DNA from 3 places in the Serratia sp. TSA_105.2 genome. Region 1 is predicted to be linked to each of the others. Evidence: riboswitches for the same ligand, from Rfam matches in the RefSeq annotation. Region 1 holds a riboswitch; each other region holds the start of a gene.
What was found. A riboswitch is a leader RNA that binds a small molecule or an ion and turns the genes downstream of it on or off. The one in region 1 is predicted to bind thiamine pyrophosphate.
Positions count from the first base shown of each region.

Region 2: it holds a riboswitch for thiamine pyrophosphate, as region 1 does, so the genes downstream of both, thiC (phosphomethylpyrimidine synthase ThiC) here and thiB (thiamine ABC transporter substrate binding subunit) in region 1, are expected to answer to the same signal.
Region 3: it holds a riboswitch for thiamine pyrophosphate, as region 1 does, so the genes downstream of both, thiM (hydroxyethylthiazole kinase) here and thiB (thiamine ABC transporter substrate binding subunit) in region 1, are expected to answer to the same signal.

Region 1 covers NZ_JBQZFT010000004.1:343,324-345,517, reverse strand. The annotation lists gene sgrR (HTH-type transcriptional regulator SgrR) at 1-661, shown strand, start outside; TPP riboswitch at 699-817, shown strand; gene thiB (thiamine ABC transporter substrate binding subunit) at 875-1,861, shown strand; gene thiP (thiamine/thiamine pyrophosphate ABC transporter permease ThiP) at 1,837-2,194, shown strand, end outside.
Region 2 covers NZ_JBQZFT010000019.1:7,379-9,572, reverse strand. The annotation lists gene thiC (phosphomethylpyrimidine synthase ThiC) at 1-978, opposite strand, end outside; TPP riboswitch at 1,093-1,217, opposite strand; gene ACUTSC_RS24525 (Rsd/AlgQ family anti-sigma factor) at 1,257-1,760, opposite strand; gene nudC (NAD(+) diphosphatase) at 1,862-2,194, shown strand, end outside.
Region 3 covers NZ_JBQZFT010000013.1:75,600-77,793, forward strand. The annotation lists gene thiD (bifunctional hydroxymethylpyrimidine kinase/phosphomethylpyrimidine kinase) at 1-318, opposite strand, end outside; gene thiM (hydroxyethylthiazole kinase) at 318-1,109, opposite strand; TPP riboswitch at 1,145-1,241, opposite strand; gene ACUTSC_RS23210 (GNAT family N-acetyltransferase) at 1,383-1,808, shown strand; gene ACUTSC_RS23215 (methyltransferase) at 1,910-2,194, shown strand, end outside.

The DNA of each region.
Region 1 (2,194 bases):
GGGCTGCTATTTCCTGCTGTTCGATCAGCGTTCCCCCCTGGCCGCCGACCCCGCCATTCGCAGTTGGCTGTGCGAATTGATCAACCCCATTTCACTGCTGGGCCACGCAGGGCCGCTCTACCAGCGCTATTGGTCGCCGGCGTACGGCCTGCTGCCGCGCTGGCACCACAACCGCACGCTAGCGCAGCAGCCCAAGCCCGCGGGCCTGACCGAACTGACGATGACCCACTTCAATGAACATTCGGAGTTTCACGCCATTCGCCAGGCGATCGAACCGCTGCTGGCGCAGCACGGTATCCGCCTGATCGTGCAAAGCGTGGATTACGCCACCTGGCACCAGGGCGACGCGCGCAGCGATCTGTGGCTCGGCAGCGCCAACTTCTATCTGCCGCTGGAGTTTTCGCTGTTCGCCACGCTGTACGAACTGCCGCTGATGCAGCATTGCATGAACGAAGATCTGGCGCAGGACGCGGCGCTGTGGCGCGCCAACCGCTTGCCGCTGGCCGAGTTCTGCCAGCGTCTGGTCAGCAACCACCAGTTGCATCCGCTGTTCCACCACTGGCTGCAGCTGCACGGCCAGCGCAGCATGCGCGGCGTGCGGATGAACACCCTCGGCTGGTTCGACTTCAAGTCCGCCTGGTTTGCCCCGCCGGAGGCATAAGCGTCTTTCGCCCGGGTCGGTTAATCTTTACAATAGCGCCGTCTCAACGGGGTGCGGTAAGTCGGGCCGCGTGATAAGCCCGATTTTCCGCTGAGAGCACACCCGTCGAACCTGATCCGGTCAATACCGGCGGAGGGATTTGAGCCCAGCGAACCGGCGACGCCGCCTCGCCCCCTCAGATGCCCTTGCCCCCTTATTTTTCAGGAGTGCAACGTGGTCAAAACATATCTGCCCTGCTTATTGCTGCTGTGTGCCGCGCCGGTGTTCGCCAAGCCGACGCTGACGGTTTACACCTACGATTCCTTCGCCGCCGACTGGGGCCCAGGTCCGGCGGTGAAAAAAGCCTTCGAAGCCGAGTGCGACTGTGAACTGAAGTTCGTCGCGCTGGAAGACGGCGTCTCGCTGCTGAACCGCCTGCGCATGGAAGGCAAGAACAGCGCCGCCGACGTGGTGCTGGGGTTGGACAACAACCTGCTGCAGGCGGCGCAGCAAACCGGCCTGTTCGCGCCGAGCGGCGTCGACACCGCCAAACTGACGGTGCCGGGCGGCTGGCAGGACGCGACCTTCGTGCCTTACGACTACGGGTACTTCGCCTTTGTCTACAACAAAGACAAACTGAAAAACCCGCCGAAAAGCCTGCAGGAGCTGGTCAGCAGCGACCGCAACTGGAAAGTGATCTACGAAGATCCACGCACCAGCACGCCAGGCCTCGGCCTGCTGCTGTGGATGCAGAAAGTGTATGGCGACAAGGCGCCGGCCGCCTGGCAGCAGCTGGCGAAGAAGACCGTCACCGTCACTAAAGGCTGGAGCGAAGCCTACGGCCTGTTCCTGAAGGGCGAAGGCGATCTGGTGCTCAGCTACACCACCTCTCCCGCCTATCACCTGATTGAAGAGAAAAAAGATCTCTACGCCGCCGCCACGTTCAGCGAAGGGCACTACCTGCAGGTGGAAGTGGCGGGCAAGCTGAAGGCCGCCAAACAGCCTGAACTGGCGGAGCGCTTCATGCAGTTCATGGTGACGCCGGCGTTCCAGAACACCATCCCGACCGGCAACTGGATGTACCCGGTGATCAACACCCCACTGCCCGTCGGCTTTGAGCAGATGAACGTACCGCATACCGCGTTGCAATACAGCGCCGAAGAGGTGGCCAAACAACGCAGCGGTTGGATCCGGGCATGGCAAACCGCCGTCAGCCGCTGATCCCCCGCTGGCTCTGGCCGGGGCTGCTGGCCGCCGGCGTGATCCTGCTGGTCGCCGCGCTGGCGATGGGCTCACTGTGGCGTCACGCGCCTGACAGTGACTGGCGCGGCCTGTGGCAGGACAGCTACCTGTGGCACGTGGTGCGCTTCACCTTCTGGCAGGCGCTGCTGTCGGCGCTGATTTCGGTGCTGCCCGCCGTTCTGCTGGCGCGCGCGCTCTATCGCCGCCGTTTCCCCGGCCGGCAGCTGCTGCTGCGACTGTGCGCCATGACGCTGGTGCTGCCGGTGCTGGTGGCGGTGTTCGGCCTGCTCAGCGTCTATGGCCGCCAGGGCT
Region 2 (2,194 bases), on a different contig from region 1:
CTCCGCCTGTTCCAGCAGCGTATCGCGGAACATCGCCCAGGTGAGGTTTTCCGCCACGCCGTTGACCTTCTCCAGTGCCTGGTAGATCGGCACGGTGCCGATGGGCACCGGGCTGTTGCGCAGGATCCACTCGCGGGTTTCGTGAATATAGCGGCCGGTGGAGAGATCCATCACGGTGTCCGCGCCCCAGCGGGTGGACCACACCAGCTTCTCCACCTCTTCTTCGATCGACGACGTGACCGCCGAGTTGCCGATATTGGCGTTCACCTTTACCAGGAAATTGCGGCCGATGATCATCGGCTCCGCCTCCGGATGGTTGATGTTGGCGGGAATGATGGCGCGGCCAGCGGCCACTTCCTGACGCACGAACTCCGGCGTGATGTTGTCCGGTAGGTTAGCGCCCCAGCTCTGGCCCGGGTGCTGGTGGCGCAGCACCTCGCCGCGAATGCGCTCGCGCCCCATGTTTTCACGGATGGCGATGAACTCCATCTCCGGGGTGACGATACCGGCGCGGGCATAGTGCAGCTGGGTCACGCGCTTGCCCGGCAGCGCCTTGCGCGGCAGCGGCAGATGTTCGAAGCGCAGGTGATCCAGCCCCTCGTCCGCCAGCCGCTGTTGGGTGAAGCCGGAGCTGGCGCCGCTGAGGGTGGCGGTATCGCCGCGTGCGTCGATCCAGCCGGCGCGCAGCTTGGCCAGGCCGGCGTGCACGTCGAGCTCGGCCTGCGGATCGCCGTAGGGGCCGGCGGTGTCATACACCGGGATCGCCTCGTTGGGTTCATACTGTGGGTTGTCTTTGCTGCCGCCGAGCAGGGTCGGGCTGAGCTGAATTTCGCGCATCGGCACCTGGATATCGCTGCGCGAGCCTTGCAGATAGATGCGGCGTGAGTTCGGGAAAGCCATGCCTTGCAGGGTGTCGATAAACTGCTGGGCGGCTTCGCGTTGCGCTTTACGGGCGCGCGGTGGATTAACGTTAGACATAGCAAGTTCCTACCAGTGTGTTGGGTTGGGAAAGTTGCTTGTCTGGAGCTCGGAGGGAGTAATGATGGTGGCCGATAAGGCAGGGCGCCCGCAAGGGGAAGGCCGTGCCTGTGGCGATAGATTACTCTTGTTCCCTTCGCGGGTATTAACCCGATCAGGTTCCGCGGATCCCGAATTAACGGTCTCAGCCTGGCTGATTCGATGAACAAATCAGGCGCTAGGCACTCCGACAAGATGCCCCCCAGTATAGGAGGGATAAGAAAAAAAACTATAAAATTTTAACGCGCCGGATCCAGCGTCTGGTCCGGCAGCGGTTGCTGCGCGGCCTCCGCCTCCAGCTGGATCAGCTTATCTTCCAGCGCAAAGCGCGCCGCCAGCGTTTCGCCGATATCCGACAGGGCCTGGTGGAATTCCAGACAAACCTCCTGATCGATATCCACTTCGGTATAGCGATCGTGGAACGCCATGATCTGTTCGGTATTGGCCCACAGCTTGGGGTAGATGTTCACCGCCAGCGACATTTTCGGACTGGCTGCGCCTTCCACTTGTTTGATAATTCTGTCATAGATATGAAAATGCCCTGCGGAGAGGTAATCCACCAGGTTGTGGCAAAAGTTCTCCAGCGCTTTTTCATTCAGCGGCGTATGCTTTTCTTTATTCGGTTTGAGGCCTACCAGCGTGCAGTAGGCAACCAGCAACTGTTTGCGGGCCTGAAGCCATTGATCAACTAATTCATTACTACCGCCAACGCGCTGAGTCAGCCTTTCCAAACGGTTGAGCATGTTTGACTCCGTGTAAGTAATAAAAGTAACCGGTAAGTTATTAAAATGTAACAAAGCCGATTCGTAGAGTGCCAGTGAAGCTGAGGTTGTGCAACAACGATATGGAACTTGCATTAACGGGCAATGAAAACGGCTGGTGGATTGTCAGCCATGAAAGCAAACTTTGGTTACCGAACGGTGAATTGCCGTCGGGGACTGCCGCCGCTCTTGGGCTGCGGGGCCACATGGCGCGCACCATCGGTGAATGGGAGGGCGCGCCGGTCTGGCTGGTGCGCCAGGCGATGCCGCGGGAGATGGGCTCGGTGCGTCAGCTGTTGGATCAGGATCGCGGTCTGTTCCAGCTTGCCGGGCGCGGCGTGCAGCTGGCGGATTTCTACCGTTCCCACCGCTACTGCGGCTACTGCGGCCATGAAATGCACCTCAGCCGCACCGAA
Region 3 (2,194 bases), on a different contig from region 1:
GGTGTCCAGCACCACGAACTCCGGCCGGTAATGGCGCAGCCGTTCGGCCACCGCCTGCACGATGTCGGCGTTGGCCAGCATGCCGATCTTGACGCTGTCGATGCGCACGTCGCTGAACACCGAGTCCAGCTGCGCGGCGACGAACGCCGGATCGATGTAATACACCGACTGCACGCCGCGGGTATTCTGCGCCACCAGCGCGGTGATCACCGAGGTGCCGTAGGCGCCGAGCGCCGAGAAAGCCTTCAAATCGGCCTGAATGCCGGCGCCACCGCTGGGATCGGTGCCGGCGATGGTCAGCGCGTTAATGCGTTTCATCACAGATCCTCCCCGCGCAGCTGATACAGGGCATCGAGGAACGCCGGCGTAAAGCTGCCCGGCCCGCCGGCCTGTCTGGCCGCGAGGCCGCCGCAGTGGGACATCACCCGGCAGGCGGTCGCCACGTTGTCCAGGCGATCGCCCGGCAGGGCGCAAAACGCCGCCGCCACCGCCGACAGCGCGCAGCCGGTACCCACCACCCGCGTCATCAGCGGGGAACCGCCTTCGATCGCCCAATCGCGTTGGCCGTCGGTGACGTAATCCACCGCGCCGGTGACCGCCACCACCGCGCCGCTGCGCTGCGCCAGCTCACGCGCGGCGGGCAATGCCGCCAGCGAATCGTCGCCGCTGTCCACGCCGCGGCCGCTGGCCAGCAACCCGCTGAGCGCCATGATTTCCGAGGCGTTGCCGCGTATCGCCGCCGGTTTCTCGTCCAGCAGCTGTTTAGCAAAGGCGGTGCGGTAGGAGAGCGCGCCGACCGCCACCGGATCCAGCGTCCAGGGCTTGCCGGCCTGATTGGCGGCGGCCACCGCCGCCCGCATCGATTCGGCGCGCAGCACATTGAGGGTACCGACGTTGATCAGCAGGCCGTCGGCCAGCTCGCTGAACTGCGCCGCCTCTTGCGGCTCCACCACCATCGCCGGGGAGGCGCCGAGCGCCAATAGCACGTTGGCGGTCAGCGATTGCACCACTTCGTTGGTCAGGCAGTGGATCAGCGGAGGCCGCTGTTGGAATTGGGTCAGACAGGCCGCGGCGCGAGCGCCGGGTAGTCCATCAGGTCGAGCGATCATATTCCTCCCAACCGGCGTTCAAGAAGGCGGCGCCGGCTGGGCGGCCGTGACTTCCCTACGCTGGCATTATCCAGATCAGGTAATACGGGTATTTCTCAGCCTTCACGTAGAAGGGCACCCCGAGTCATGAAAATCAATAGGTTGTGATCAACGTTGCGTTAATCCCTGCAGGGGATCATGCCAGCGACGGCGCGGACAAACAAGCGAATAAATTGCCCGGCGGGCATACGCCGCGCAATGCGCTATAGTGAGCACAAACCACCGGGAGATGCCATGCAGATAAGACCCTACCAAGAGACCGATCGCCCCTTCCTGCGCACGCTGTACCTGGCGTCGCGCAAGGCGGCGTTCGGCTGGCGCGATACCTCAAACTATCAGTTGGAAGATTTCGACGGCGCGACGCTGGGCGAAGCGATTTGGGTGGCGGAAGACGGCGGCGTGCTGCTGGGATTCGTCTCCGTCTACCGCGAAGACAACTTCATTCATAACCTGTATGTCGCTCCCCATCAGCCGCCGCGCGGCGTCGGCAGTGCGCTGCTGCAGGCGGCGGAAGCTACCTTCACCGCCACCGGCTCGCTGAAATGCCTGGTGAAGAATGAAAAGGCGCTGGCGTTCTACCGTAAACACGGCTGGCGCATCATCTCTACCGGCAACGCCGGCGAGGAAGATTATTACCTGATGCATTCGCCGGCCCGCTAACGCCGCCTTTCCCGTCACAGAACTCATTAATGATAATGGATTTCATTATCAGTTAAGCATACCCTTCCTTGTCTCTCTCAATGAACTTGGCAAGGAAGGTTATGCAACACCAAACGGATACACGCTTCCCCGATGCCGCAGCGGCGGACTACGATCGCCGTATTCTGACCCTGGTGCCCGGCTATCAGTTTGCCCAGGCGCTGCTGACGGCGACGCTCGCGCAGACGCTGCCGAATGACGCCACGCTGTTGCTGGCCGGCTGCGGCACCGGCAGTGAACTTGAGGCGCTGGCCGCCGCCAACGCCAGCTGGCGTTTCAGCGCCGTGGAACCCTCCGCCGGCATGTTGGCGGCCGCGCGCGCCAAGGCCGAAGCCGCGGGTTACGCA